DNA from 3 places in the Micromonospora sp. DT63 genome. Region 2 is predicted to be linked to each of the others. Evidence: riboswitches for the same ligand, from Rfam matches in the RefSeq annotation. Region 2 holds a riboswitch; each other region holds the start of a gene.
The links. A riboswitch is a leader RNA that binds a small molecule or an ion and turns the genes downstream of it on or off. The one in region 2 is predicted to bind cyclic di-AMP.

Region 1: linked by a shared signal. The riboswitch ahead of ACLQ27_RS24250 (transglycosylase family protein) and the one ahead of ACLQ27_RS19615 (coiled-coil domain-containing protein) in region 2 are both predicted to bind cyclic di-AMP.
Region 3: linked by a shared signal. The riboswitch ahead of ACLQ27_RS13610 (NlpC/P60 family protein) and the one ahead of ACLQ27_RS19615 (coiled-coil domain-containing protein) in region 2 are both predicted to bind cyclic di-AMP.

The regions. Positions count from the first base shown of each region.
Region 1 is NZ_JBNCKQ010000007.1:47,650-59,091, forward strand. It holds gene ACLQ27_RS24210 (peptidoglycan recognition protein family protein) at 1-23, shown strand, start outside; gene ACLQ27_RS24215 (FMN-binding glutamate synthase family protein) at 172-1,746, shown strand; gene ACLQ27_RS24220 (GNAT family N-acetyltransferase) at 2,291-2,887, shown strand; gene ACLQ27_RS24225 (GNAT family N-acetyltransferase) at 2,884-3,465, shown strand; gene ACLQ27_RS24230 (helix-turn-helix transcriptional regulator) at 3,360-4,334, opposite strand; gene ACLQ27_RS24235 (VOC family protein) at 4,429-4,866, shown strand; gene dinB (DNA polymerase IV) at 4,924-6,111, shown strand; gene ACLQ27_RS24245 (hypothetical protein) at 6,228-6,587, shown strand; gene ACLQ27_RS24250 (transglycosylase family protein) at 6,681-7,373, opposite strand; cyclic di-AMP (ydaO/yuaA leader) riboswitch at 7,373-7,517, opposite strand; gene ACLQ27_RS24255 (peptidoglycan-binding domain-containing protein) at 7,978-8,466, shown strand; gene ACLQ27_RS24260 (peptidase inhibitor family I36 protein) at 8,551-8,952, opposite strand; gene ACLQ27_RS24265 (AfsR/SARP family transcriptional regulator) at 9,133-11,442, shown strand, end outside.
Region 2 is NZ_JBNCKQ010000005.1:113,941-125,382, forward strand. It holds gene ACLQ27_RS19580 (hypothetical protein) at 1-26, opposite strand, end outside; gene ACLQ27_RS19585 (hypothetical protein) at 164-304, opposite strand; gene ACLQ27_RS19590 (STAS domain-containing protein) at 706-1,068, shown strand; gene surE (5'/3'-nucleotidase SurE) at 1,079-1,906, opposite strand; gene ACLQ27_RS19600 (1-phosphofructokinase family hexose kinase) at 1,903-2,880, opposite strand; gene ACLQ27_RS19605 (SRPBCC family protein) at 3,052-3,504, shown strand; gene ACLQ27_RS19610 (hypothetical protein) at 3,977-4,525, opposite strand; gene ACLQ27_RS19615 (coiled-coil domain-containing protein) at 4,647-5,714, opposite strand; cyclic di-AMP (ydaO/yuaA leader) riboswitch at 5,720-5,851, opposite strand; gene ACLQ27_RS19620 (cation diffusion facilitator family transporter) at 5,993-6,910, opposite strand; gene ACLQ27_RS19625 (HelD family protein) at 7,018-9,135, opposite strand; gene ACLQ27_RS19630 (alpha/beta fold hydrolase) at 9,243-10,187, opposite strand; gene ACLQ27_RS19635 (carbonic anhydrase) at 10,335-10,955, shown strand; gene ACLQ27_RS19640 (hypothetical protein) at 11,026-11,355, opposite strand.
Region 3 is NZ_JBNCKQ010000003.1:279,425-285,897, forward strand. It holds gene ACLQ27_RS13600 (NlpC/P60 family protein) at 1-892, shown strand, start outside; gene ACLQ27_RS13605 (N-acetylmuramoyl-L-alanine amidase) at 954-2,930, opposite strand; cyclic di-AMP (ydaO/yuaA leader) riboswitch at 3,165-3,301, shown strand; gene ACLQ27_RS13610 (NlpC/P60 family protein) at 3,315-4,355, shown strand; gene dcd (dCTP deaminase) at 4,416-4,994, opposite strand; gene ACLQ27_RS13620 (pyridoxamine 5'-phosphate oxidase family protein) at 5,094-5,651, shown strand; gene ACLQ27_RS13625 (zinc metalloprotease) at 5,730-6,473, opposite strand, start outside.

The DNA.
Region 1 (11,442 bases), on a different contig from region 2:
GTCAGTCGTTCATGCACCTCTGACCCTGGGTTGGAGGCGGCACCTGGTGATCCCCGTGCCGCCTCCACCGCGGGGCGCACGCTGGCCACCAGCGCGCACCCGGGGCCTGAGCAGCGCATTGTCGGCGACGTGCCGGTTTGGCTCAGGGCTCAGGCGGAAAGGTTGCCCGGCATGACTTGGGCCCGTCGAGCCGTACCCGCCGTAGCCGCCGCCGTCGCGGCGCTCGCCGCGCGGGATCTGATCCAGCGTGACCACGCGCTGCTGCGCAACTTCCCGGTGCTCGGCCGAGCCCGGTACCTGCTGGAGGCCATCGGGCCGGAGCTTCGGCAGTACATCGTGGCTGGCAACAACGAGGAACGCCCGTTCACCCGCGACCAGCGTCGCTGGGTGTACGCGTCGGCGAAGCAGGAGAACAACTACTTCGGCTTCGGCACGGACAACGACATCGAGCACACGCCCGGCTACCCGATCATCAAGCACCGCACGTTCGGCCGGGCCGTGCCGCCGTCGTCGCCGACAGCCGGGCACGACGTCCAGCTGCCGTGCGCGAAGGTGCTGGGCGCGGCGCGGGACCGGGCACGCGCGTTCCGACCGGAGTCGGTGGTCAACATCTCCGGGATGAGCTTCGGCTCGCTTTCGGGCAACGCCATCACCGCCCTGAACAAGGGGGCCGCTCTCGCCGGGTGCCTGCAGAACACCGGCGAGGGTGGCCTGTCGCCGTACCACCGCAACGGTGGGGAGCTGGTCTTCCAACTCGGCACGGCGTACTTCGGCTGCCGCGACGAGCACGGCCGCTTCAGCCTCGACCGGTTGAAGGACCTGGTCGCCGGCGCCCCCGTCCGGGCGTTGGAGATCAAGCTGAGCCAGGGCGCCAAGCCGAGCCTCGGCGGCCTGCTGCCGGGGGCGAAGGTGTCCGCCGAGATCGCCGCCACCCGGGGCATCCCGGCCGGGCAGGACTGCGTGAGCCCGTCGCGGCACGCCGAGTTCTCCGACTGTGACAGCCTGCTCGACTGGGTGGAGCTGCTGGCCGCCGAGACCGGCCTGCCCGTCGGCATCAAGTCGGCGGTCGGCGACCTCACCTTCTGGGAGGAACTGGCCAGCCTGATGCGGGACACCGGTCGGGGCGTCGACTTCGTCACTGTCGACGGCGGCGAGGGCGGCACCGGTGCCGCGCCGCTGATCTTCACCGACTCGGTGTCGCTCCCGTTCCAGCACGGCTTCTCCCGGGTGTACAAGGTCTTCGCCGAACACGACCTGCACGAGCAGGTGGTGTTCATCGGCAGCGGCAAGCTCGGCCTTCCGGACAACGCCATCGTGGCGTTCGCGCTCGGCTGCGACATGGTCAACGTGGGTCGGGAGGCGATGCTGTCGATCGGCTGCATCCAGGCGCAGAAGTGCCACACCGACACCTGCCCCACCGGGGTGGCGACGCAGAACGCGTGGCTGGCCCGGGGCCTCGACCCGACGCTCAAGTCCGTCCGGGCGGCCAACTACCTGCGGACCCTGCGCCGGGACCTGACCAAGGTCGCCGAGGCGTGCGGCGTCGAACACCCCGGCCTGATCGGCACGGACGCCGTGGAGATCCTGGACGGCCGCACCGGCTCGGCCCCACTGCACGAGGTGTACGGCTACCAACCGCACTGGGGCATGCCCTCGCCGGCCGACCAGAAGGAGATCATCCGGCTGATGACCCCGGAGTCGCCCCGGGGTGGCAGCGCCCCTCCGTCGGCGACCGCCATGGGCTGAGGGCGGCGGCCCTGGACGACGGCTCTGGATGGCGGCTCAGGACGGCGGCTCAGGGCGACGGGCCGTGGGCGACGGGCCGTGGGCTACGGGTCAGGGCGACGGAGCAGACGCGGCCTCTGCTCTGGGCGGCCATGACTCCGACGAGCGGCATTCCTGTGCGTCATATTTATGACTCACAGGAATACCGCTCTTCCGCATCATGTCGACCGGCCGCCGTGACGAGCCGCGCGGCGTCGCGCGCGGCGCCTCACGAGCCGGGCGGAGCGGGGCCGCGCAGGTCGCGTGCCTCGCCCCCGGAGCGGAGCGAGGCGGGGCCGCGCGCGTCGCCCCCGGAGCGGGAGGCGGCGGGGCCGCGGGGGCCGCCTCGGAACGGGACGCGGCGGGGTGCGGCGGGGCGTGCGGTGCGGGGGCGATGTCGCGTCGGCTGGCACGACGGTCGCGGGGCCGGGCAGGTCCGGCATCGACGGGTCGGGGCATCCGTCATCGGCGGTCGTCGACCGATAACTCCTGGAGCCGCTGCCGGCGACACCCGTATCGTGGCGCGGTGCTGATCAGACGTGAAACCCCCACCGACGTCGACGCCATCCGCGCGGTGCATGCCGCCGCCTTCGCCAAGACCACGAACGACACACCCCAAGTGGACGCGACGCCAGTCGAGGCACCGAAGGTCGACGCATCGAAGGTCGACACACCGCCGGTCGACACACCGCCGGTCGAGGCGACGCTTGTCGACGCGCTGCGGACCGACGAGGGCTGGCTGCCCGCGTACTCCCTGGTGGCGGTCGATTCGGACGGCCTGGTGGTGGGGCACGTGGTGGCCACCCGCGGGCGGGTGGCCGGTGAGCCGGTCGCGTTGGGCCTGGGGCCGCTCGGCGTGCTTCCCGCGTGGCAGCGTCGCGGCGTCGGCACGGCGTTGATGCACGCGGTGCTCGGCGCGGCCGACGCCCGAGACGAACCGCTCGTGGTGCTGCTCGGGCATCCCGGCTACTACCCACGGTTCGGCTTCCGGCCGGCCGTCGAGCTGGGCGTCACACCGCCACAGCCGTGGGGTCCGCAGTACTTCATGGCTCGGCCGCTGACCGCCTGGCGCGAGACCATCCGGGGCGAGTTCCGCTACGCCAGCCCCTTCGACGACCTGTGAACCCACCGCGCATCCGCCGCCGGCGAGCCGCCGACCTCGACGGCTGCGTCGCGGCGCTCGCCGACGTCCACCGGGTCGACAGCTATCCGCTGAACTGGCCGGCCGACCCGCACCGCTGGCTGCGCGAGCCGCACCCGGCGCGCGCCTGGGTCGCCGTCGACGCCGCTGGAACGATCGTCGGACACGTCGCGGTGCACCGCCTGCCCGACCCGGCGGACGAGCCGCACCCCGAGCCGGCGGCCGAGGTGGCCCGCCTGTTCGTGGCGCCGGCCGCCCGCGGGCTGGCGCTGGGCAGCGCTCTGCTGGCCCGGGCCCGGCGCTGGGCGGACGCGCGCGGGGTGCGTCTGGTGCTCGACGTGGTCGCCGACGGCGCCGCGGCCGTCGCCCTCTACGAGCGCACCGGCTGGCGGTGCACGGGCACGAGCACGGCATCGTGGGCCGCCCCGGACGGCAGCCCGGTGTCGTTGCGGCGTTACACGGTGGGCTCCGACGCCGGCCCGGCCAGCGCCGCCAGGCGGCGGGCGAGCCGGGCGGCGGCCTCGCGCAGTTCGACGGGCTCCAGCACCTCCACCTCGTAACTCAGGCGGGCGATGTGCGCGGCGAGCCAGTCCAGGCTGTCGCCGCCGACGACGAGCACGCACCACCCGTCGCGGTCGGCCTCCACGCGCCCCACCTGCGGCGGCACCACCTCCCGCACGCGTTCGGGCGGAGCGTGCACCCGCACCCGGGCGAGATGCCGGTAGGGCGCGTCGGTCACCGACCGCTGCACGAAGGCGATCGGATCCGGATGTTCGCGCGCCGCAAAGCGCCAGGTCGTCGCCACAGTGGCCCGCATCCGGTCCAGGCGGAACGTCCGCCAGTCGTCACGATCGACGTCCCAGGCCATCAGATACCAACGACGGCCGGTGGTGACCATCCGGACCGGCTCGACCGTCCGCTCCCGTTCACCGCCGTCGCGGCCGGCGTAGCGGAACCGCACCCGCACGGCGTCCCGACAGGCCCGGGCGAGGGTCACCAGCAGCTCCGCGTCGATCTCGACCACCGGGCCGATGAGCGTCTCCGTCCAGCCGTGCACCGCCCGCACCTCGGCGCGCAGCCGCGCCGGCATCACCTGGTCCAGTTTCGTGAGTGCCCGCAGGGCCGCCTCGCCCGCCCCGGCGACAGTGCCTCCCGACGCCAGTCGCAGGGAGACCGCCGTGGCGATCGCCTCCTCGTCGTCCAGGAGCAGCGGCGGCAGCCGGGTGCCCGCGCCGAGCCGGTAGCCGCCGCCGACGCCAAACGAAGCCTGGACGGGATACCCGAGGGCGCGCAGGCGTTGCACGTCGCGGCGCACACAGCGGTCGGTGACACCCAGCTCGGCGGCGAGCTCGGTGGCCGTCCACGACGGCCGCCGCTGCAACAGGGCCAGCGTCCGCAGCACCCGCTCCGTCGTCGCCTCCACAGTCACCCGCCGATCGTTGCACGAATAGCGGAACGACCCTGTCCGCCATCAGCGAGAGGGTGGCAGCATGACCAGCCAGACCAGGAAAGAGGGAGCTGTCATGGCCCGCGAGGTGCAGATAACGTTCGACGCCGCCGACCCGGCCAGCCTGGCGGCGTTCTGGGCCGCGGCCCTCGACTACGAGTTGCAGGGACCGCCCGGCGACTTCGACTCGTGGGACGCCGCACTGGACGCGATGGGTGTGCCGCCGGAGCGACGCAACGACGCGTCGGCGGTGGTCGATCCCAAGGGCGCGGGGCCGCGCCTGTTCTTCCAGCGCGTGCCGGAGGGCAAGCAGGCCAAGAATCGCGTACACCTCGATGTGCGGGCCGCCCCCGGGCTCACGGGTGACGAGCGGATGGCGGCCCTGGAGGCGGAGGCCGAACGGCTCGTCGCCCGCGGCGCCACCCGCCTCGAACGGCACGAACCCGCTCCCCCGCTCGGCGCCGGTCACCTCGTGCTCGCCGACCCCGAGGGCAACGAGTTCTGCCTCGACTGATCGCGCGTTCCCCCAGCTCACCGCCGCGATCACCGGACGTCGTGCGAACATGTGTACGTGTCGAGCGGCGCCCACATCCTGCACGCCGACCTGGACGCCTTCTACGCGTCGGTCGAGCAGCGCGACGACCCGCGCCTGCGAGGGCGGCCGGTGATCGTCGGCGGTGGTGTGGTGCTCGCCGCCAGCTACGAGGCGAAGGCGCGGGGCGTCCGCAGCGCGATGGGTGGCCAGCAGGCCCGCAGGCTGTGCCCGGACGCGATAGTGGTGCCGCCCCGGATGGCGGCGTACACGCAGGCCAGCCGGGCGGTGTTCGAGATCTTCCGGCAGACCACCCCGCTGGTCGAAGGGCTCTCCATCGACGAGGCGTTCCTGGACGTGGGCGGTCTGCGGCGGCTCGTCGGCGCACCGGCCGACATCGCCGAGCGGCTGCGCCGGGAGGTCCGCGACCGGGTCCACCTGCCGATCACGGTGGGCGTGGCCCGGACGAAGTTCCTGGCGAAGGTGGCCAGCGGGGTGGCGAAACCGGACGGGCTGCTGGTCGTCGCGCCCGACGCCGAGGTGGAGTTCCTGCACCCGCTGCCGGTGGAACGGCTGTGGGGCGTCGGCCCGGTCACGGCGGCGAAACTGCGGGAGCGCCGGATCCGTACCGTCGGGGAGGTGGCCCGGCTCGGCGAGGCCGCGCTGGTGTCCCTGCTCGGGGCGGGCGCCGGCCGGCACCTGCACGCCCTGGCCCACAACCGGGACCCCCGGTCGGTGCAGGTGGGCCGCCGCCGGGGCTCGATGGGCGCGCAGCACGCGTTGAGTCGTACGCCGCACGCCCCCGCCGAGCTGGACGCCATCCTGGCGGGCCTGGTCGACCGGGTCAGCCGGCGGATGCGGGCGGCCGGGCGGTCCGGGCGCACGGTGGTGCTGCGGCTGCGCTTCGGCGACTACACCCGGGCCACCCGCTCGCACACCGTCGGCAAGGCGACCGCGGACACCACGGCGCTGCTGGGCGCCGCGCGGGCGTTGCTGCGGGCCGCGCTGCCGGAGATCGAGCGCCGCGGAGCCACCCTGATCGGCGTCTCGGTCGGCAACCTCGACGACAACCCGGTGCAGCCGGAGCTGCCCTTCGACGTCGACACCGGGGCCGACCTGGACGCCGCGGTGGACGCGGTACGCGACCGGTTCGGCTCGGCGGCACTCACCCGGGCGGTGCTCCTCGGCCGGGACCCGGGTGTCGAGATGCCGCTAGTGCCGGACTGAGCCCCGTGTGGGGGGCCGGCCAGCTGCGACCGGAGACACATCACAGCAGGTCGACGGTTTAGCCGGCGGCTCACGGGTGACCCTTGGGGGGGAACAGCCTGACGAGGGGGGCCACCATGTCCGACGACACCAGCAACCGACCGAGCCGGCACGCCGAACGCCCGCACGACGTGACCGACCCCCTGCTCTGGCAGTTGGCGGTCGACGTGCTGAGTGCCCACGAGCCCGACGAGGAGGGCCACTGCCGCAACCTCCAGTGCGCCGGCCAGTCCTGGCCGTGCTCGGCCCGCGCGGGTGCCGAGCAGTCGCTCCGGCTGGCCCGCAGGACTCCCGGCGCGGTCGAAATGACCATCGGCGGTGACGACGCCGGCACGGGCTGGCCCGGCGAGGCCGCGGCACCCGCCGGCCGGTGGGACCGCAGCGCCAACGCGGTGGCGTCGCGCCGGGAGTCGAGGGCCTCCGCCCCCGCGGCGTAGCCGCGACGACACCCGTTGCTCAGAGGCGATCAGCGCCCGACGAACGACCGAACGCTCGGCCGGTGACCCGGCCGAGCGTTCGTGTGTCGTACGTCAGAGGGCGAGCCGCTGACCCGGGAAGATCAGGCCGGCGTCGGCGCCGATCAGCTGCCGGTTGCGCTCGTACAGGGCCTCCCAGCCGCCCGCCTGGTGGTGGCTGTCGGCGATCTCCGACAGGGTGTCCCCCGGCTTGACGACGTACGTGTCGCCGCCGGCCGCGGGGGCGGTGCGCTCGTGGTTGCGGGTCGCCGGCCGGTCGCCGCGCGACGACCGCTCCTTCGGCGCGGTGGACCGGTCCTTCGGCGCGGTGGACCGGTCCTTCGGCGCGGTGGACCGGTCCTTCCCGGCGGTGGACTTCGAGGACTTCGCGGCGGAGCCCGACGAGCCACCCTTGCGGCCACAGGTCGGCCACGCGCCGATGCCCTGCCCGTCGAGCACCTTCTCGGCGATGGCGATCTGCTCGCCGCGGCTGGCCAGGTCGGCGCGGGCGGCGTACTTCTTGCCGCCGTAGCCGGCCCAGGTGCCCTGGGAGAACTGCAGGCCGCCGTAGTAGCCGTTACCGGTGTTGATCTTCCAGTTGCCGCCGGACTCGCACTGGGCGATCGCGTCCCAGTTGACACCGGCCTGGGCCGGGGCCGCGGGCCCGAAGAGGGCGACGGCGCCGGTGACCGCGCCGACGGCCAGGGTGCCGACGGCGACGCGGCGGGTGGTGACCCGTCGATGACGGGGCGTGTAGACAGACGTCATGTGTGGTTCCTCCACGCCGGCGAGGTGAGCTGTCGGGTTCGGGCCGAGGAGCCCGGCCGCACGGTGGCGGCTTCACCCCGAGGTGACATGCACCGAGGAACGTGGGTCCCCCGCTCCTGCCCGGGGTTCTGGTATCCGACGACCGGGGGCAGGATTTGGCGTTGCCGGTCGTGGTGTCCACGGTGGTGGACTCGACCGACGGTAGGCACGGTCGGTGACCCTCGCCCAACGCTTGTGAACTTGTTCACCGGTGCACGCGGGGCGCCTCTGCCAGCGGTTGCGGACGACGCGCGGCTGTGCACCGACCATGATGGACCGATTCCGATCAGGCCCGGATGTCACCGTCCGTACGCAGCCCGGAGGTGATGCGACGGAGCAGTTCGACGTGTCCGGGCGACGCGGAGGACCGGGTGTCGTGACCGAGAGCGGAGTAGACCACCCCGGCTGGGACCGAGGGCGCGCGCCCACACCGGTGGGCGGGTGGCGCCGCCCTCCTCGTGCGCGCTCCTTGCGAATTGACGTTCGGGCAGGAAACCGTAGATCGGCGGCCGCGATGCTCGAAGACGCACCGGGTCGATCCCGGTAACCTTCCCAGGAGGAGAGCATGTCGATCCACCGGAGCCGCATCGGCCGCCGCAGCGCCGCCGCCACCCTCGTGACCGTCCTGGCCAGCGCCGGCCTGACCCTGCTCGCACCGACCGCCGCACAGGCGTCCAGCCCCTGCACCAGCCTGACCTTCTACCGGGTCGGCGGCTATCCGGGCGGCGCGGACATGCACGTGCCGACCATCGGTTGGCAGACCGGGAACAAGCAGTGTTATCTCACCTACGGCCACTCGAACTCGGCCGTGCTGGTGCTTCAGGAGGCGCTGAACAACTGCTACTCGCAGTCGCTCTCCCTCGACGGCAACTACGGCTCGAAGACCCGCGAGGCCGTCCGGTACGCCCAGCACCGCATCAACCAGGACATCGTGTACGCGAACATCGCCGAGGACGGCGAGTACGGCCCGCAGACCCGGGCGTACATGGGCTTCGCGATCTTCGGGGTCAACGGCGGGGCGGTCATCCCGAACGTCTGCTACTACCCGGGCTGAGCCGCCTGACGGCGCCGGTCGGAGTCCCCCGTGGGATTCCGGCCGGCGCCGTCGTGCACCCCCCTGCCCGGTTCGGTCCGCGGTTCAGCAGACGCGGACCGCCTCGATCCGCTGGTTCCAGCTCCCCCCGATCGCGGCCGTGTCGTACGCCAGGTTCGCCCGGTAGCCGTAGGCGTGCTGGTAGCCGAGCAGGCCGGTGGCGTTGGCGTTGTCCCAGAAGGTGGAGACGGTGCCCGACGGCCGGTTGTTGATGATCGACTGGGTCCGGTTGCGGAAGTACGAGGGCAGCGGAACGTCGTTGCAGCCGTTGTACGGGCCGTCGAGCAGGAAGATGTCCCCACTGAAGTTGGTCCCGGCGTACAGGCAGAGCAGACCCGAGGGGCAGGCGTAGTTGGCCTGGGCCGGGCTCGGGGCGACGGCGAGCGTGGCGCCCACGGCAACCACGCCGAGCAGGGCGGACGTGAACCTTCGCAGAGCACTTCGCACGATGGTGACCTCCGGTGTCGTCACGACCGGACGGGCCGTGAGTCGAATTGCCGACATCGCGTTGATCGATGCCGCTGTGCCACCATGATCTGCGCGGCAGGTCGACGAATTCCTGCCGGAACCTCAATCCGGCCGCTCGTCGGCGGATTGTCCGACTGGCGGCGCGGCGAGCGGCGGTTCATGGAGATTCGGGTCCTCGGGCCGGTCGAGGTCTGGGCGGACGGCCGCCTGGTCGACGCCGGAGCAGCCCGCCAGCGCGCCGTCCTGGCCGCGCTGGCGGTCGATGTCGGCCGACCGGTCCACGTGGAGTCGCTTGTGGACCGGGTCTGGGGCGACGCGCCACCGCCCAGGGCCCGCCACAATCTGCACGTCTACCTCGCCCGGCTCCGCCGTGTGCTGGCCGACGCGGGCGCACCGGACGCTCTGGTTCGACGCTCTGGCGGGTACCTGCTGGACCAGCCACCGGAGGCAGTGGACGGTCAGCACTTCGACTCGCTGCGGCACCGGGCCGATCGGCTGGGTGACGACGATCCCGAGCGGGTGGAGCTGTTGCGCCGGGCGCTGAAGCTGTGGCGCGGCGAACCCCTGGCCGGGCTGACCGGCGAGTGGGCGGCGCGGGTCCGGCAGGACTGGCACCGCCGGCACACCGACACCGCGGTGCAGTGGGCCCGCGCCCTGCTGCGGCGGGGCGAGCCGGACCCGGTCATCGACCCGCTGACCCGGCTCGCCGACGACCACCCCCTGGACGAACCGGTCGCCGCCGTGCTGCTGCACGCGCTGGCCGCGGCCGGTCGCGGCGCACAGGCGCTGGCGTACTACGCCCGGCTGCGGGACCGTCTCGCCGACGCGCTCGGCGCGGACCCGGGCGTCGAGCTCCGCCAGCTGCACCAGGCCATCCTGCGCGGTGAGGTCACCGCGCCGGCTCCCGGGCCGTCCAGCGCCCCCGCCGGAGCGGGCCCCGTCGCCAGGCCCCACCCGGACCGCCCGGTCCCGGCGCAGTTGCCGTCGGATGTCCGGGGTTTTGCCGGGCGCGGTCCGGAGTTGGGACGTCTGGACGCGCTGCGGTCGTCCGCCGAGGCGCAACCCGGGGCGGTCCCACTGGCGGTGCTCTCCGGAGCGGGCGGGGTGGGCAAGACGGCGCTCGCCGTGCACTGGGCGCACCGGGCCGCCGGGCACTTCCCCGACGGGCAGCTCTACGCCAACCTGCAGGGCTACAGCCACAGCGGTGTGGTGCGCAGCGCCGAACAGGTGGTGCGGGGTTTCCTGGCCGCGCTCGGGGTGCCGCCGCGGGAGGTGCCGGCGGATGAGCAGGCACAGACGGCGCTGTACCGGAGCCTGCTCGCCGGTCGGCGGATGCTGGTGCTGCTCGACAACGCCCGGGACGCGGCGCAGGTCCGGCCGCTGCTGCCGGGTGCGCCCGGCTGCCTGGTGCTGGTGACCAGCCGGGATCGGCTCACCGGGTTGGTGGCCACCGAGGGCGCGGAGGCGGTGCTGCTGGATCTGCTCACCGCCGAGGACGCGCAGGCTTTGCTCCTCGCGCGGATCGGGGCGCGGGCGAAGGACGAACGGGCCGCCGTCGACGAGCTGGTCCGACTCTGCGACCGGCTGCCGCTGGCCCTGGTCGTGGTCGCGGCCCGGGCGGTGGTCCGGCCCCAGCTGCCCCTGACCGAGTTGGGCGCGCAACTCCGGGCCGACGGCCGGCTGGACGGCCTGGACACCGGAGAGCACGACAGCAGCGTGCGGGCGGCGCTGTCCTGGTCGTACCGGCTGTTGTCGACGTCGACCGCGCGGCTGTTCCGGCTGGTCGGGGGAAGTACGGACGTGACGGTGAGTACGGCGGCGGCGGTCAGTCTCGCCGGCGGCGGTCGACGGGCCGTGCAGGCGGCGTTCGCCGAGCTGGCCGACGCGCATCTGGTGTTGGAGCGCGGCCCGGACCGGTACGCGATGCACGACCTGTTGCGGGCCTTCGCGGCCGAACTGTCCGCCGAACACGATCCGGCCGGCGACCGGGCCGAGGCGCGCGGCCGGCTCTTCGACCACTACCTGCACAGCGCGCACGGCGCGTCGGTGCTGCTGCACCCGCACTGGGATCCGATCACCCTCGCCCCGGCCGCCGGCGGCGTCCGGCCGGAGAAGTTCGGCGACCATGACGAGGCCGTGGCCTGGTTCACCCGCGAACGCGACGTGCTGATCGCGCTTGTGGAACGGTGCGCCGCCAGCGGGTTCGACCGACACGCCTGGCAGCTGGCCTGGAGCCTGACCAGCTTCCTGGACCGGCAGGGCGGTTGGCACGACCAGTTGGCGGTGCAACGTACGGCGCTGGCGGCCGCGCGCCGCAGCGGAGACCCGGACGGGCAGGCGCACGCGCACCGCAGCCTGGCCCGGGCGCACGCCCGCCTGGGTCGGCTCGACGAGGCGCCCGGGCAGCTCCAGCGGGCGCTGGAGCTGTTCCGCGAGCTGGGCGACCCGGCCAACCAGGGGCACACCTGC
Region 2 (11,442 bases):
CGGTCCAGCAGGTTGGTTCCGAACATCGTGGTTACCTCCTCGGGTGCCGAAGCCGCCGGCCACTTCGGACCTCGGCGTCTGTCCAGCGCGGCAGGTTTCGCTGATGTCGCAGTGCCCCGGGCCGGTCGGGCGCAAACCCGGTCGGCCGCGGCTCACCGGATCGTCAGCGCACCGCCACCACGGCCGCGCCGCGGGCGAAGTCGTCATCGTCGTCGTCATCGTCGTCCCCGCCGCCGAAACCGCAGGCCAGCACGAGGGCGAGCAGCACGCCGACTCCGGCCAGCCCGGCCAGTCGCTTGATCATCGAAGGTCCTCTCCGTCACGGTGGGTGTCCCGGGGCTGATGCTAGGTGGCGTCGGCAACCGCCCGACGGGATCGGACCTGACGCGTTCGCGGGACCCGGACACGACACGCCGGTCCCAGTCGGTGCCGGCGTACGGGGTGGGTCGGTTGTCGGGCGTGTCGGGTCGCGCCCGCTACCCTGGTCCGGCGACGCGTCGGTTCCGACCGATCGTGGAGTGGTCAGATAACGAAAAGTATTGGTTGATCAGATACCGAAAAGTGGGGATATGGGCGACTTTGTGCGCCCGGATCCGTGAATTGCTCATCCCGAGGGGTGGCGACCGAGGCCGTCGGAGGAATACTCTCGGTCGCGGCCCGCGTACTGATGAGACGCCCGGGGGACGGGCGGGTGGAGGTGCTCGCGTGAGCCTGTCGATCGTGAAGTCGGTCCTGTCCGGTGGTGTCGTGGAGATCGCCCCCCGGGGCGAGATCGACGTCGACACAGCGTACGAGGTGCGTGAAGCGATTGCGGAGGTGCTGGCCAAGAGCCGCCCGCTCCGCATCGAGCTGAACATGAGGCTGGTCACCTTCATCGACTCGGTCGGCATCAGCGCCATGGTCGCCGGCTTCCAGACCGCCGAGGTCAGCGGCGTCAAGCTGGTGGTCACCGAGCCCAGCCGGTTCGTGCACCGTCAACTCTGGGTGACCGGTCTGCTCGGTCTCTTCGGCGCACCGGAGCCCTACTTCGCCGGGGCCGCCACCCCCGAGGTGCTTCCGGGCGCCTGAGCGCCGGCCGTCAGGGTTGCTCGTCCAGACCGATCAGGTCCACGTCGGTCACCTCGGTGACCGCCCGGATGGCCGTCACCGACGCGTACCCGGCGGCCAGCAACGCCAGGTCCGTCCCGGGCTGCGCGGCCTGGCCGGGCTCCTCCAGCGCAGTACGCACGAAGCCGTGCCCCGACTCGGCCACCGTCATCTGCACCTGACCGAAGCTGGCCAGGGAGCCGCGACGTACCCCGCGCAACTGTCCGTGCGGCAGGTCGGGTGCGTTGACGTTGAGCACGCTCTCCGGCGGCGCGGCGGTCAACCGGGGGAGCAGGTCCAGGGCGACCCGCGCGGCGGTGTCCCAGTGCCGTTCGGCGTCGCGTACCCGGGCTGCGGCGTCCACCGCGGCCCCGCCGCTGCCGGCCGTCGCCTCGCCCGCGGAGAGCACGTCCAGTGAGACGGCCATCGCCCGGCACCCGTTCGAGGCGGCGGTGAAGGCGGCGCCCACCGTGCCGGAGTGCAGCACGGCGCGGCCGGCGTTGGCGCCCCGGTTGATGCCCGACAGCACGACCGTCGGCGGCGGGCCGAACGCGCCGTGCAGCGCGATCAGCGTGATGAAGCCGGGCGAGCCGGCGACCCCGTACGCCGGCACACCCGCCAGGTCGGGCAGCGGATGGTCGTGCACCACCACGCGTCCGTCCCGTTCCACAGCGCTCATCGCGGCGCTGGCGCCACTGGCTTCCTCCCGCGGCGCCGCGACCACCACGTCCAGGCCCCGCTGGGCGGCGGCCAGCGCCAACGCCCGGATGCCCGGCGCGGCGATCCCGTCGTCGTTGGTGACGAGCACCCGCAGCGTCATCGCTCGACCACCCGGTCGGCCAGTTCGTCGGGGGTGGTCCGCTCCTGCTGTCGGCTGTCCGCCGGGACCAGTTGGACCCGCTCCACCAGTCCGGTGATCGAGTCCAGCCGTCCGGTGCCCAGCCCGTGCCGGGTCACGTTCAGCGCTCCGGCCGCGGCGCCGGTGCGGATGGCGGTCCGGATGTCGCCACCACTGGCGATCACGGCCGCCACCCCGGCGGTCATCGAGTCGCCCGCACCACGCGGATCGGCGGCCTCCAGCCGGGGCATCCGCACCTCGAAGAGTTCCCCGTCGATGAGCGCCAGCGCCGGCTGGTCGGCTCGGCTCACCACCACCGTCTCGGCGCCGGCGGCGTGCAGGTCGTACATCGCTCGGGTCAGCTCGGGGCCATCTGCACTGCGGGCGCGACCGTCCCGGATCAGCTCCTCGTGACTCACCTTGAGAAAGAACACGCCGCTGTCCAGTACGGCGCCCAGGTGATCGCCCGACAGGTCGACCACCACGCGGCTGCCGTTGGCGCCGAGGTCGGCGGCGAAGCGGCGGTACAGGTCGGCCGGGACGAGCCACGGCGCGTTCGGACCACTGAGGACGCTCACGTCGGCGCGCAGTCCCTCGCCGAGTGCCAGGTTGTACAACTCGTCCAGCTCGTGGCGGCTCAGTCGGTCCCCGGGGACGTCCACGACCTCCTGTCGGGATCCGCCCCGCCGGTCGTGCACGTACCCGCCGCTGCCGGAGTCGCGCACCACCACCTTCAGGTCCACCCCCTCGCTGACCAGCAGCGGCTCCAGCACCTGACCGATCTCGCCACCGAGCGCGGCGCAGAGCACCACGTGGACCCCGAGCGACAGCACCATGCGGGCCTGCCAGACGCCCTGGCCGCCGGGGTGCAGGTGCAGTTCGGGCTGGTCGTTCGGCTGGTCCACGGTCACCGTCAGCTGTGGGGTGGGCGCGAAGACCATCACGTGCCCGCTCACCGGTCGTCACCGAACATGCGTCCACCCTTCGTCGCAACCGGTGATTTCCTATCAGCCGACCGTAATCGGAACGCTGCGCGAATACCGGGACAACGCACGGTGTCCGTCCGGGCGTTGCCAGCGTGCGCCGGGTACGGGACGATCGTGCGACCAGCGACGTCGGGAGACGGTGTGCTCAGCAGCGACAGCTTCAGCTACACCGTCCAGGCCCGCTGCTCACTCGCCGAGGCTGCGGCGTTGTTGAGCGACCTGACCCGCCAGGGCGACCTGCACCCCCTGATCGTCCGGGTCCGCCGGGTGCGGCCCCGTCCGGGCGCGCAGGCCAGCTACACGATCAACGACAGGCTGGCGGTGGGGCCGTTGCGCTTTCGCACCACCTACCAGGCGGATGTGCTGATCTGCGAGCCGGACGAGATCGTCACGGTGGCCCGCCAGTGGCCGGCCACCACCGTCCGCAACCACACGCGGCTGCGCGCCGAGCCGGACGGGCTGGTCCGGATCGACGTCGACATCACCCTGCGCGCGCCGACACCCCTGTTCCGGTACGCCTTCGGCCAGGCCCGCGCCGCCCACCTCGCCCTGGCCACCCGCCTCGGCGCGGCCCTCGACCGCCCCGCGCCCTGAGCCCGCGACCCGTCGAGGCCGCCTGATAGCCGCGACGCCAGCGCAGCCGGGACCGTCCGGTTCGGCGCAACGCAAGGCGGCCCGGCCTGGCGCGGCCCGGCCCGGCCTGGCGCGGCCCGGCCCGGCCTGGCGTGATGTGGCCCGGCCTGGCGTGACGTGGCCCGGCCTGGCGTGACGTGGCCTGGCGTGACGTGGCCCGGCCTGGCCTGGCATGACGCGGCCCGGACTGGCGCAACGCGGCCTGGCCTGGCGCAACCCGGCTCGACCCGGCCTGGCCCGACCCGGCGACCGGATGCGTGAGCGTGGTCCTTTGCTCTGCTTCAGCGGAGTCGACAGGCGAGGGCCATCCGTGTTGCCTCCGCTGAAGCAGAGCAAAGGACGTGCGCACCCCCTTGGCACCCGGCGCGCGGCCGTCGTGATCAGGCTCGTACCTCGCCCGTCCCCGGCGTCATCGCGATGGTGACGGCGTTGGTCACCCCGTCATCGCGCGATCATGCCCGGTGCTGGCGGCGCGAGGAGCCTGCGTCGCGGCTCGTGCGGTCCCGGGGCGGCGAGGTCGCGCGGGTCGGCGTCCCCAGGGCTTGTACGTGGAGAGCACTGTCGCGATGATCATGAGGCTGGTCGACACCGCGGGCGCGATCACCAGGTCGGCGCGGTCCCGGGCGGGCAGGGCGGCGCCCAGCGCGCTCGCGTGCCGCAGGTTCGGGGTGAGCAGGAACAGCACCAGCCCGACCATCACCGTGGTGATCACCAGCTTGACCAGCACCCACCGGTAGCGCACCAGGCCCCACGGGGTGAGCAGCGCGCTGGCGACGCCGACGAGCCAGACGAGCACGCTCAGCGGCGCGAACAGCACCGTGCCGACGAGCCCGGCGACCGGGTAGACCACTGCCGGGTCGGCGCCGCGCTGTGCCGCGATGCCGAGGGTGAGCAGCACCAGGTCGGCTCCGAGCCAACCGAGCGAGGTGATGAGGTGCAGGGTGAGCAGCGCCTTGCGGGTGGCGGGCGGTATTCGCGGCATACCCGAATGCTGCCGGCCCGGCCCGGCCGGGTCGTCCGACCGCCGGCGACGTCCGGGGTACGTCCGCTGACGTACCCGGGGCCGGCGCACCCGCTCGACGGTGCGCCGGCCACCGACAGGGTCAGTACACCGACAGGTGTACGTGGTTGGTGTGGTCGCTGGAGGGGTCGCCGTTCCCCCCGCTGTACGACTTCCACCCGCTGCTGGGCAGCCAGATCTGCCTGTACCAGATCACGTAGAGCACGGCGAGCCGGTCGGAGTTGCGGATGAAGTAGGCGGCCAAGTTGCTGCCGTACGTCTTGTCGCCGCCGGTGGCGTCCCCGCCGAAGCCGCCCTTCTGCGCGGCGAAGTCACAGGCCCGACCCTTCGGGTGTTCGCCCGAGCCGCCCGAGCGGTGACAGGAGACGTACCGGGTGAAGCCGGCGGCCTTCGCCTGGTTGAGGGCGTGCAGGGTGCGGGGGGTGATGCAGCCGCTGGCCGGGGTGGGGTCGTTGATGCTGCACGACTCGGACGGCCAGGAGCCGTCGGAGTTGCGCGGCGCGGGCTGGGCGTTGGCGGTGGAGGTGCCCCGGTTGGAGCTGGTGTCGGCGGCGGTGGTGCGCGGCTTGCTGGTGGCCACCGTCAGGGCCCGTTCGGCCTGCTCCTTGCGCTTGGCCATCACCTCGACCTGCTTGCGCTGCTCGCGGATCTCGCCGTCCAGGGCGGTGCGGGTGCGGTTGGCCTCGTCCCGGGTGGCGTGCAGGTCGCGCAGCACCCGGTCCTCGTTGGCGGCCACCACGTCCAGCGCGGCCGCCCGGTCCATGAAGCCCTCGGGGGTGTTGGTGTTGAGCAGCGCCGAGACGGTGCTGAGCCGGCCGGTGCGGTAGGCCACGCCGGCGATCTCGCCGACCTTGCCGTTGCGCACGGTCATCTCGGCCTCGGTGGTCTTCAGCTTTGCCGCGAGTTGCTGCTGTCGCTGGACGGAGGTGTCCAGGGCGCGCTTCGCGTCCAGGTAGCCCTTGCTGGCGGCCTCCAGTTGGGCCCGCAGCGCGGGGGTGCCGCCCTCCTCGTCGCCGTCGGGTGCCGCGGCGGCCCGCAGGCCGCCGGGGGGAGCGGCGGTGGCGGCGCCCACCGGGAGGGCGACGCCGAGGGTGACCATCATGACGATCAGTGCCGCGAGTCGGGCGGCGGGTGGTCGTGCTGGTGCCACTACGCATGTCCTTCCGTCAGCCGCCGACCGGGTTAGCTGACGGGTTCGGGACGGAAGATCCCTACCGCTGACGCGGATGCACCCCAGGAACATGGTTCCCCGGTTCACCCTCTCGGGTGATTAGGCGGCGGCCGCCACCGGCGCCGGGAGGGCGCCGCCGGGTGGTGGCCGGGGACGAGCCTACCGGTGCAGGTGGGGCGTGTGCAGTCGATGTGACGGAAGGTGTCCGCGCCACCACCCAAAATGACTGCTGAACGGTCATTTCGTCAGGTAAGGGATCACCACTCGATCGAACCGCAGGCGTCCGGGGCGGCGCCGGGCTCGATCTGGAGCGTGGCGTGCTCGATGCGGAAGTCCTCCCGCAGGGCGCTGCGCGCCGCGGTGAGCACCGCGCCGACCTCCCCGCCGGGCGCCATGATCAGGTGTGCGGAGGCCACCTCCATGCCCGAGGTGAGCGTCCAGACGTGCAGGTCGTGCACCTCGACGACGCCGGGCACCGCGGCCAGTCGGTCGTGCACTGCGGTGACCTGGAGGTGTTCCGGGGCGGCCTGCACCAGGATGCGGACGGCGGCGCGGCCCAGCCGCCAGGTGCGCGGCAGGATGAACACGCCGATGGCGACCGCTACCAACGGGTCGGCCCACCACCACTCGGTGACCGCGATGAGCAGCGCCGCGCCGATCACGCCGAGCGAGCCGAGCAGATCGCCGAGCACCTCCAGGTAGGCGCCCTGGAGGTTGATGCTCTCCCGGGCGCCGGCGCGCAGCAGCGCGAACGCGACCACGTTGGCGAGCAGGCCGAGGACGGCCACCGCGAGCATCGGGCCGGTCAGCACCTCGTGGGGGTCGCCGAACCGCCCGATCGCCTCGATCAGCACGTAGACCGCCACGCCGGAGAGCAGGACGGCGTTGGCCAGGGCGGCGAGCACCTCGAGGCGGTAGAGCCCGAAGGTGCGCTGCGGGTCGCCGGTGGCCCGCCGGGTGGCGGTGATCGCGGCGAGCGCCATCCCGATGCCCAGCACGTCGGTGAACATGTGCCCGGCGTCGGAGAGCAGGGCGAGCGAGCCGGTGTGGAAGGCGGTCACGCCCTCGACCACCATCAGGGTGGCGAGCAGCCCGAACGCGGCCCAGAGTCGGCCCCGGTGCTGGTGGGCGGCGTTGGCGACCGACCCGTGGTGGTGGTCATGACCTGCTCCCACGAGATCCACCCTCCTTCGCCACCCGGGACCCGGTCAAATGTATGCTCACATCGCTATGTATGCAACTGTACGGGGAGGGTCCACCCGCCGACCCCGCAACCCGCAGGTCAGCCGGTCGGGTCGATGGTGGTGAGCCGCTGAGTGGCCCGCGAGAGCGCCACGTAGAGCGTGCGTACGCCGGAGCCCGGATCGGCCCGGATCTCGCTCGGGGCGACCAGCACCACAGCGTCGTACTCCATGCCCTTCGCCTCCAGGCTGGTCACCACCTGCAGCCGCGCCGCGCCGAGTGAGCCGAGCCAACCGGCGACCTCGTCGCGACGGGTGACCGGCGTGATCACCCCGACCGTGCCGTCCACCTCGGCCAGCAGGCCGGAGGCCGCCTCCACGACCGCGGTCTCCAAGCCGGCCGGCGGCACCACCAGCTCGACCGGGTCGACCCCGGTGGAGCGGACGGCGGTCGGCAGCGACAGGTCCGGGTAGAGCCGGCGGATCTCCGCCGCCGCCACCGCGAAGATCTCCGCCGAGTTGCGGTAGTTGGTGGTGAGCGTGAAATCGTGCCGCTTGCGCCGGCCCAGCGCCTGGTCCCGGGCGCGGGTCAGCTCCTCGGGATCACCCGTCCACGCGGTCTGCGCCGGGTCGCCCACGACGGTCCAGGAGGCCAGACGGCCCCGCCGCCCGACCATCCGCCACTGCATCGGCGAGACGTCCTGCGCCTCGTCCACCACCACGTGCGCGTACTCCCGGTAGTCCTCGGGACGCTCCCGGGCCGCCGCGCGGGCGGCCCGCTGCCGGTCGCTGGCGGTGCTCAGCTCGCGTACGCCCCCAGCGAGCTGGAACGGATCGCGCCGGGCTCGCGCCGGCTGCATGGGCTTGCCGAGCAGCGCGTCCAACTCGTCCAGCAGCGCCACGTCCGCGATGGTCAGACCCGCGGTCTCCAGGCTCTGGTACGCGGTGGTGAGCAGCCTGATCTCCGCGCCGGAGAGGATCCCGCCGGCGTACCGACGCAGCCGGTCCGGGCGAGCCAGCCAGCCGAGCACGTGCCGGGGGTGCAGGCGCGGCCACCACGCCTTGAGGAACTCCCGGAACTCCGGCCGCTCGGCGATCTCGCCCTCGAAGGCCCGCTGCTCCGGCAGCCGGGTGATGCCCACCGCGCGGGCCTGCGCCCAGAGCGCGGCGAACACACCGTCGAAGCCGGCCCGGCGTGCCTCGTTGCGCCGGGCGCCACGGTGCAGCGCGCGGTCCCGGATCCGGTCCAGCTCGGCCCGGTCCAGCCGCAGCAGCGTGCCCCGGTAGAGCAGCCGCAGCTCACCCGGGCCGCCCGGCACCGCGTCGCGGGCGGCGCGCTCCAGCACCCGGCGCATCCGCAGTGAGCCCTTCACCGCCGCCACCTCGGGCGGGTCGGTGCGGGTGGCGGTCATCCCGGGAAAGAGGGTGCCCAGCGAGTGCAGGGTGGCCGTGTCCTCGCCGAGCGAGGGCAGCACCGAGGCGATGTACTCGACGAAGACTGTGGACGGCCCGACCACCAGGATTCCCCCGCCGGCGTACCGGCTGCGGTCGGAGTAGAGCAGGAAGGCCGCCCGGTGCAGGGCGACAGCCGTCTTGCCGGTGCCCGGGCCGCCCGCGACGATCGTCACCCCGGAGCCGGGCGACCGGATCGCCTCGTCCTGCTCCCGCTGGATAGTCGCCACGATGTCGCGCATGCCCCGACCGGTGGCCCGGGACAGGGTGGCCAGCAACGCGCCGTCGCCGACCACTGTCATCCCCTCCGGCGCGGCGGTGGGGTCCAGCAGGTCGTCCTCGATCCGGGTCACCCGCTCGGCGCGGGACCCGATCGTGCGGCGACGCACCACGCCCAGCGGCTGCGCGGGGGTGGCCTGGTAGAACGCGGAGGCGGCCGGCGCGCGCCAGTCGACGACAAGCGTCGTGGCGTCCTCGTCGCGGATGCCGAGCCGCCCGACGTGCAGCACCTGCCCCTCGCGCAGGTCCAGGCGGCCGAAGACCAGCCCCTCGTGCTCGGCGTCGAGAGTGTGCCGCCGCTGCGCGGCGTGAAAGACCATCGCGTCGCGCTCGACGAGCGCGCCGAACGTGCCGACCCGCGCCATCCGGTAGCCGTCGCGTTCGGCCCGAACCGCGGACTGGCGCAGCTCGGCCAGTCGGGCGTACACCCGGTCGAGATGCCGTTGCTCGACGGCGATCTCCTGCTCCAGGGCGGTCTGGTCGGTCAACGCACGCTCCTTCGATGTCGCCGGCAAGCGGCGCGAACCGCGCGGGCCAACCGCAGAAGGGTACGGCCCCGGGCCCGGCGCTTCGCGCCCGAGGTGCGCGAACGTGCTCAGCGACGCGTCCCGGTCGCGCTCGCGTCGAGCCCGTCGCGCGCCGGTGCGGCGAGCACCCGATGCAGTACGCCGGTCAGCGCGGCGTTCACCTCGTCCGGGCGTTCCATCATCAGCATGTGTCCGGCGCCCGGACAGACGGTCAGCTCGGTGGCCGGCAGTGCGGCGGCGATCGACTCGGCGCACGGCGGTGGGGTCAGCCGGTCCCGGTCGCCGACCAGGGCGGCGGCCGGCAGGTGGGCCAGCGCGGTGAGGGTGTCCAGCCGGTGCTGGGCGCCGATCGAGGCGCGGAAGCCGCCGATCGAGCGCAGCGAGGCGCGGGCCACCGCTGAGGTCACCAGCCGGATGTCGGAGGGATCGCAGCGGTCGCCGAAGAGCATCCACCGGATGCTCGGTTGCAGCGCGTTCAGCAGCGCCCGGGGCGCGCGCCACGAGCCGCACCGGGCCAGGACACCGGCGCCCGTCGTCTCGGCGAGCCGGATCAGCCGGGCGATGCGCGGCGAGAGCCCGTAGACGGTGTGCGTGTGCCCCTCGGCGGTGGTGGAGACGAAGACCAGGCCGGCCGTACGGGCGGCGAAATGGTCGGGGTGGCGGTGCGCGTACTCCATGATCGTCATTCCGCCCATCGAGTGCCCGACCAGGATCACCTGACCGCTGGGCGCGACCGCGTCGAGAACGGCCGCCAGATCGTCGCCGAGCTGGGCCAGGGTGGCGGTGGGCAGCGCCATGCAGCTGGACCGGCCGTGGCCGCGCGCGTCGTAGGCGACCACCCGCACCGCGTCGCCGGACGAGGTGGTGAGCGCGTCCACCTGCCGGTGCCAGCTGCGCCCGTCCAGCGTCCAGCCGTGCAGCAGGACGGCAGTGACCGGGGCGTCCGCGGGCCCCGTGACCTCCACGTGCAGCCGTACGCCGTCGGGCATACCGACCTCGAACCGCTCCGGCATCGCCACCTCCCCGGGCCGCCCCGGCATCACCAGCACCGGATTACCCGGCGGTAACACCGGCTACCCGCCGGAACACCCCGCCAATCGCGCCCGGCGAACATTCCCGACCCCGCCCGTGGCCGCGGCCCGCGGGCCAAGCTGAACGGCATGGAGGTGGCGGGACAGGGGCGGCAGGCCGGCGGTACGCCCCGCGCCGCGCTGGCCGAGCTGCTCGCCGGCAACCGGCGGTTCATCAGCGGCCAACCCGTGCACGGCCACGACGTCACCGCCGCGGCGGCCGCCTCCGGGGACCAGCAGCCGTACGCGGTGGTGCTCGGCTGCATCGACTCGCGGGTGCCGCTGGAGGCGATCTTCGACCAGACCTTCGGCGCGATCTGCGTGATCCGTACCGGTGGGCACGTGCTCGACCGTGCGGTGCGCGGCTCCATCGAGTACGTGGTGGGTCAGCTCGGCGTGCCGTTGGTGCTGGTGCTCGGGCACGAGCGGTGCGGGGCGGTGGGAGCGACGGTGGACGCGCTGCGCTCGGGGGAGCGGCCCGGCGGTTCGCTCGCCCACCTGGTCGACGAGATCGCTCCGGCGGTCACCGAGGTCGGGCTCGATGATCCGGCGGTGCATCCCCTGGCGATCCGCCGGCACGTGCGGCGTACGGTCCACGCGTTGCGCGCGGACGACCTGCTGGTCGGCCCGGTCGCGGCCGGTCGCGTGGCGGTGGTGGGTGGCCTCTACGACCTGCGCACCGGCGAGGTCGCCCTGCTCGACCCCACCTGAGTGCCGAACGCGAAACCGCCCGCCGGGAACTCCCGGCGGGCGGTTTGCTGGTGCTGTGGTGGGGGAGGGCTCAGCCCTCGAAGACGCCGGCCGCGACCAGGCGCTTCTCGGTGGCCTCCCAGCCGTCGTTCGGGTGAACGGCAGCCAGGTTGTTGATCTCCGCCCGGATCTTGGCGGCGTGGCCGGCGGCGGCCAGCACCCGGATCTCCTCGACGAAGGCGTCGGAGTCGGTGCGCAGGTGCGCGGTCTTGCCGTTGGTCAGGTTGCGCACGTAGGCGTGCTTGCCGCCGTTGAGCGGGATGAGGTACTTGAACTCGCCCAGCACGCTGAGGGCGCCACCCTGGCCAGCCTGGCCGGCCCGGACGGACGCGCGCGCGGTCTTAGAGGTGTTGCTCGCCACGGAGGTACTCCTTGCAAGACGTACGGGAGGACTGGAACGTCCGGGGGCTGTGTGCGGGCCACCACCGGGGTCGACCCACGAAGTTGT
Region 3 (6,473 bases), on a different contig from region 2:
AATGCTCGCCGTGCCGGCTCAGGCCGAGCCCACGGTCGACGAGATCGAGGCGCAGATCGACAAGAAGTGGGAGCAGTTGGAGCCCACCATCGAGCAGTACAACAAGGTCCGGGCGCAGCTGAAGGTCAACCGGAAGAAGTCGTCCGACCTGCAGAAGAAGATCGAGCCGCTGGCCCTGCAGAGCGAGTTGGCGCTCAACCGGGTCGGTGACCTCGCGTCCCGCTACTACATGTCGGGCCCGTCGCAGGAGATCGGCGCGCTGCTCGTCAGCGCCAAGCCGGACACCCTCACCGAGCAGCTCACCCTCCTCGACCGGCTGGCCGCGCAGGAGCGCAAGCAGGTCGAGGGCGTGCTGGCCGTGCGGGCCAAGTACGACGGCGAGAAGCAGAAGCTCGACGCGCTGATCGCCACCCAGACCCGGCAGCAGAACGAGCTGGCGGCCAAGAAGAAGCAGATCGACGCCGAGATCAAGAAGCTCGAGGCGTCGATGCCCAAGACCACTGTCAAGACCGTCGGCTGCCCGACCATCAACGGTGTGCTCGCCGTCGCCGCCCAGAAGGCGATCAAGACGGCCTGCCAGCAGGTCGGTGACCCGTACGTCTGGGGCGCCACCGGCCCGAACTCGTTCGACTGCTCGGGGCTGACCCAGTACGCCTACAAGTCGGCCGGGATCTACCTCACCCACCACACGGGTGACCAGTGGAACGAGGGCAAGGCCGTGTCGCGCGCCGACGCCCGTCCCGGTGACCTGGTCTTCTTCTTCTCCGGCCTGAGCCATGTCGGGCTGTATCTGGGTAACAACCAGATGGTGCACGCGCCTCGTGCCGGCAAACCGGTGCAGGTGTCCAGCATCAACACCATGCCCATCGCCGGGTTCCGCCGACCCGGCTGATCCAGCTGACGTCACGAGGGCCCCCGGTCGGATGACCGGGGGCCCTCGTCGTTTGTCGTCGTCAGCGGGGTGCGCCCACCGGGGACGGCAGGAGCTGCACGTCGGCGAGATCGACGTACATGATGCGGTGGCCGAACTGGATCTGCACGTACCGGTTCTTGCCGCGGATCACCGTCCAGTCGCCGGGCGAGGAGCCGTCGAACGTGCTGGCCCGGTAGTACTCACCGGCCAGCACCGCGCCGACGGCGTACCGCTGACCGGCGGCGAGCGTGTACTGCAGTGGTGAGATCGCCTGGTACGGCACACCCTCGGGGTAGGCGGCCTGCTCCGGGTACGCCCGACCGTAGACCGGGATGGTGGCCCGGCCGGGCTTCGGGACGGCCACCACGCCGACGGTCCAGCTGGCGGTCGGCGCGGACGCCGGGTTGTGGAACCAGGCGCGTTGCCCGAGGTACCAGATGGCCGTCCAGTCGCCCTGCCGTCCGGCCAGGGCGTACGTCTGGCCGGCGGAGGCCCGGGCGCCATGGTCCGACACGTCCATCGTGTTCGGGGTGCCGTCCGGGCGCAGCGCGATGTCGTTGACCAGCGGCGCGTCCTCGGACGGCGCGGTGTGCAGCACCACCGACGAGGAGCCGCGCGGCGCGCACGGCGTCCCAGGGGTGACGCAACCGGTGAACGCCGGTTGGTTGGTCGCGTAATCGGGGTCGATCCGGACGAGCCCGGTGGCCGGGGTGCCGGTGTCCAGGCGCGGTGCGTGCAGCAGGTCGAAGTAGTGCGTCCAGTCCCAGTACGGCCCCGGGTCCCAGTGCATGCCGCGCACTGTCGACGCGATGGTGCCGGGCACGTTGTCGTGGCCGATGATGTGCTGGCGGTCCAGCGGGATGCCGTACCGCAGCGCGAGGTGCCGCACGAGCTTCGCCGAGGTCCGGTACATCGCCTCGGTGTACCAGGTGCCCTGCGCGGCGAAGCCCTCGTGCTCCAGCCCGATCGACTTCGCGTTGACGTACCAGTTGCCGGCGTGCCAGGCGACGTCCTTGGTCTTGACGTGCTGGGCGATGTTCCCGTCCACCGAGCGCAGCGAGTAGTGCCAGCTCACGTAGGTCGGGTCCTGGACGAGTTTCAGGGTGGTCGCCCAACTCGCCTCGGTGTCGTGGATGACGATGTACTCGATCTTCTGCCGGGCGGGCCGGTCGGAGAGGTCGTGGTTGCCGTAGTCGCCGTCGCCGAACGCCTCGTAGGGTGCCGGGATCCACTCACAGGAGACGGTCCGTGGGCACTCCAGCCCGTCGGGGCGGGCGAGTCGTCGTAGGCCCAGCCGGTCCAACCAGGACCGCTGGGGCTGGACCGCGCGGGCCGGCAACGTCACTCGCTGGCCGTCGTCGGTCACGCGGGACTCGCCGGCGCCGATGGTGGTGAAGACCTCGTCGGCGAAGGCCGCCGCGGCGTCGGCGCTGTCCGCGCCGGCGTACCGGGCCACCGCGCCGTACCAGGTCGCGGGGTCGGTGCCGGCACCCACCGGGGCGCCCACCTCCCGTTGGTACGCGGCCAGCAGCGCCGCCCCGCCCCGAATGTTTGTCGTCGGGTCGCTGCGCAGCGCCTCGGGGGCGGCCCCGGTCAGCGCGGCGGCGGCGTCGACGGTCTGCAACGCGGCGGTGGGCGGCGCGGGATCCGTGGCCGTTGCGGGTGCCATGGGGGCACGGGAGTCGTCGCCGCGCGGATCCTCGGCGCCGGCGTCGTGGTGGCCGCGCGCGGGTAGGGCGGCCACGTGGCGGGCATCGGTCAGGTGCATCGGTCCGTAGCCGCCGCTGGTGCTCGGGGTGCCGGCGTTGCTGTCCCAGCGGGACTCCAGGTAGGAGACCCCGAGCAGCACGGCGGTCGGCACGCCGTACTCGGTCGACGCGGCGGCGTACTGCTGCTGACGGTCGGCGGAGGGTGCTGCGGAGGCGGTGCCGGCGCTCAGCGGTACGGCGGCCGTGGCGATGACCACCGCGACCGCGAGCGATGCGCGCCGGCCGGCGGACAGGGTTGGACTTTCCATCGAACCCCCTAGATTTGACTGGTAACTGTGTCGTCACCTTCGCGCCGGTCGGGAGTCTGCGTCAATACCTTTCCATATATCAAACTGCATCGAAAGAAACCTTCACACACGCTCGGTGATCTCTTCCAATCGGTACGGAGTGTCACGGCCGCACGGGTTGCGGATCGGTAACGGCCGTCTCTACTCTGGTCATTTGTCGGCCCGGTAGCAGGTCCGCCCATCCCGGGCGGTAACGGACCGACACCGCCGAGTCGCTTTCGAGCGAGCCGGGGACCCAGGTTCCCCCGGGGTGAATCCGCAGCCAATGCGGTAGGGCGCCAACTTCCCGCCCGAACCCGTCAGCTAACCCGGTAGGCGGTCGGGAAGAAGGAGTACGGAACCCCGGTGGCCCTCCATGCCCCGCGGCCGTCGTCCGAACGGTCGGCCCCGGCCGACCCGACGTCGACAGTGCCGCGTCCACGCTGGTCCCGCTTCACCACCGCCCTCGCCGCACTGGTCGGCGTTGCCGTCGTCCTGACCGGCAGCGCCACGGCGGCCCACGCGGACCCGTCCGTCGCCGAGATCGAGCGCCAGATCGACGCCGACTGGAACAAGCTCGAACCGGTAATCGAACGGCACAACGCCACCCGCGCGGACCTGGCCGCCAAGCGCAAGCAGGCCGACGCGCTCGCCGCCCGCATCGCGCCCCTGGAGCGCCAGGTCGACGCCGCGATGAACAAGGTCAGCGCGCTGGCCGTGCGCGCGTACATGGGCGAGAACCTGTCGACGGTCAACACGATGCTCGGCAGCCGGTCGCCCGGCGAGGTGGTCGGGCAGCTCGAAATGCTCGACCGGTTCGCCCACAACCAGCAGCAGGACGTCCGGCAGGTCGCCGATCTCCGCGACGAGCTGGCCCGGCAGAAGGCGCCGCTCGACGAGATGGTGGCCCAGCTGACCCGGACCGAAGCGCAGCTGGCGGCGAAGAAGAAGCAGATCAACGACGAGATCGACAGGCTGCAGAAGCTGCGCCTCAAGGTGTACGGCAACGGCGGCGGCGGTCCCCTGCGTCCGGCGCCCTGCCCGGCCAGCTACCCCGGCGGCGGCGCGGGCATTGCGGTCAAGTTCGCCTGCGCTCAGATCGGCAAGCCGTACGTGTGGGGCGCCGAGGGTCCGAACTCGTACGACTGCTCCGGGCTGATGCTCGCCGCGTGGGCGAAGGCCGGTGTGTCTCTGCCGCACAACGCCGCCGCGCAGAGCCGGGTGACCAAGAACGTCAGCAGAGGTGATCTGCGCCCCGGTGACCTGGTCTTCTACTACAGCGACATTCACCACGTCGGCATGTACGTCGGCAATGGCTGGGTGGTGCACGCCTCCCAGGCCGGTGTGCCCATCAAGATGAAGAAGGTCGACGACGGGCCGATCCACAGCTACGGCCGTCCCGGCTGACCGACGCCGGACACAGCGAGGGCCCGTCGCGATCTCGTCGCGGCGGGCCCTCGTCGTGCGTCAGCGCGTCGGCCAGGCACGCCAGTTCTGCCAGGAGCGGCTCGGCGTCGGCCCCCGCTGGCCCTGGTAACGCGAGCCGTAGACCACCGAGCCGTACGGGTGCTCGGCCGGCGAGGAGAGCCGGAAGATGCAGAGCTGGCCGATCTTCATGCCCGGCCAGAGGGTGATCGGGAGGTTCGCCACGTTGGACAGCTCCAGCGTCACGTGACCGGAGAAGCCCGGGTCGATGAACCCGGCGGTGGAGTGGGTGAGCAGCCCGAGGCGGCCCAGTGAGCTCTTGCCCTCCAGCCGGCCGGCGAGCTGGTCGCCGAGCGAGATCACTTCCAGCGTCGAGGCGAGCACGAACTCCCCCGGGTGCAGCACGAACGGCTCGCCCTCGGGCACCTCGACCACCGAGGTCAGGTCGTCCTGCTGCATGGCCGGATCGATGTGGGTGTAGAGATGGTTGTTGAAGACCCGGAACAGCCGGTCGAGTCGTACGTCGATGCTGGACGGTTGGACCAGGGTGGGCTCGAACGGTTCCAGGCCCAGCGTGCCGGCCTTGATCTCGGAGACCAGGTCGCGGTCGGAGAGCAGCATCGGACCACCATAGCGGCGTCGGCCGGATCGGCCGGATTCGGTGCCGGTGACCAGCGCGTCGAGGTCGCTGCTCGTACATTTGTTCGATAGAATGCTCGCATGGCTTCCTGGTCCGAATTCGCCGCCGACGAGCCCCGCCTCGCCGACGGGATCCGCGTTCTCCTGCAGCAGTACGGGCCGGGCTTCGGCTACCTGGCCACGGTCCGCGCCGACGGCGGGCCCCGGGTCCATCCGGTCTCCCCGGTCATCACCGACGAGGGTCTCTTCTGCTTCATCATCGACTCGCCGAAGCGCCGCGACCTCGAACGGGACGGCCGCTACGCGCTGCACTCGTTCCCCCCGGAGGAGAGCGACGACGAGGCGTACGTGGCGGGCCACGCCTGGCCGGTCACCGACCCGGTCCAGGTGGCCCGACTGGCGCAGAGCGCCCGGGCCGAGCCCCAGGTCGACTGGCGGCTGTTCGAGTTCACCGTCGACGTGGCGATGTTGACCCGTCGCGAGCAGCACGCCGCAGGCGTCCCGGGTGTCGCCCCGAGCCGTCCGGCCGTGCGGGTCTGGCTGGACCCGCAAGCCCCGCCCGCGCCGGCGGCGCCGGTCGCCGTACCGCAGACGCGCCCGGCCCGGCGCAGCCGTGACGTCCAGTGCACGGCCGCCTGACCACGGCCCTGTTGTCCCACAAAGCGCCGGTGCCGGCTCCGTCGTGACGGAGCCGGCACCAGGTGTACGCGAGGAGAGTTACGCCGCGCGGTACGCGTTCCACGCGGTGAGCATGCGGCTCGCCTGACCCGGGGTGAACTGGTACATGCACGAGTCGTAGGTGTAGTCCATGAAGTTGGTGATCGGGTCCAGGCCGGTCGCCGAGCAGGTGTCCCGCCCGGTCGGGCACTGGTACGCCGGCGACGCCTCGGCCGGGGTGTCGCTGACGCCGTCACCGGAGCCGCCGCAGCCACCCTGGAAGGTGTGGTAGAGGTTCAGCCAGTGACCGATCTCGTGGGTGCCGGTGTCGCCCTGGTTGTAGTTGGTGGAGGTGCCACCCGGCAGGGACTCGTTCAGCACGACCACGCCGTCCATGCTGCTCAGCTTCCGCTGCGGGAAGGTCGCCCAGCCGAGCAGGTCGTCGCTCAGCTCACCGAGGTAGATGTTGAGCGTGTTCTTGCCGCCCACCCGCAGCGACGACTTCATCGACCGCTCCGCCGACGAGCCGTCGACGATCGGGTACCAGGACGGGTTCGTCACCCGGTTGATCTTGTCGAGCCGGAAGGCGAAGGCGGTGGCAGCGCCGCCGGTCCCGCCCGCGTAGGCCTGGTTGAGCACGCTGATCTGCGAAGTGATCATCGAGTCCGGGATGTTGCCGCCGGCCCGGGTGCTGTCCTCCTGAATCACGTGCACCACCACCGGAATGGTGACGGTGGCCAGCGTCGTGGCGCCGGCGCCGGCCCGGAAGTTGGCGCGCTCACGCAGCGCCGCCGCGAGGTCGGC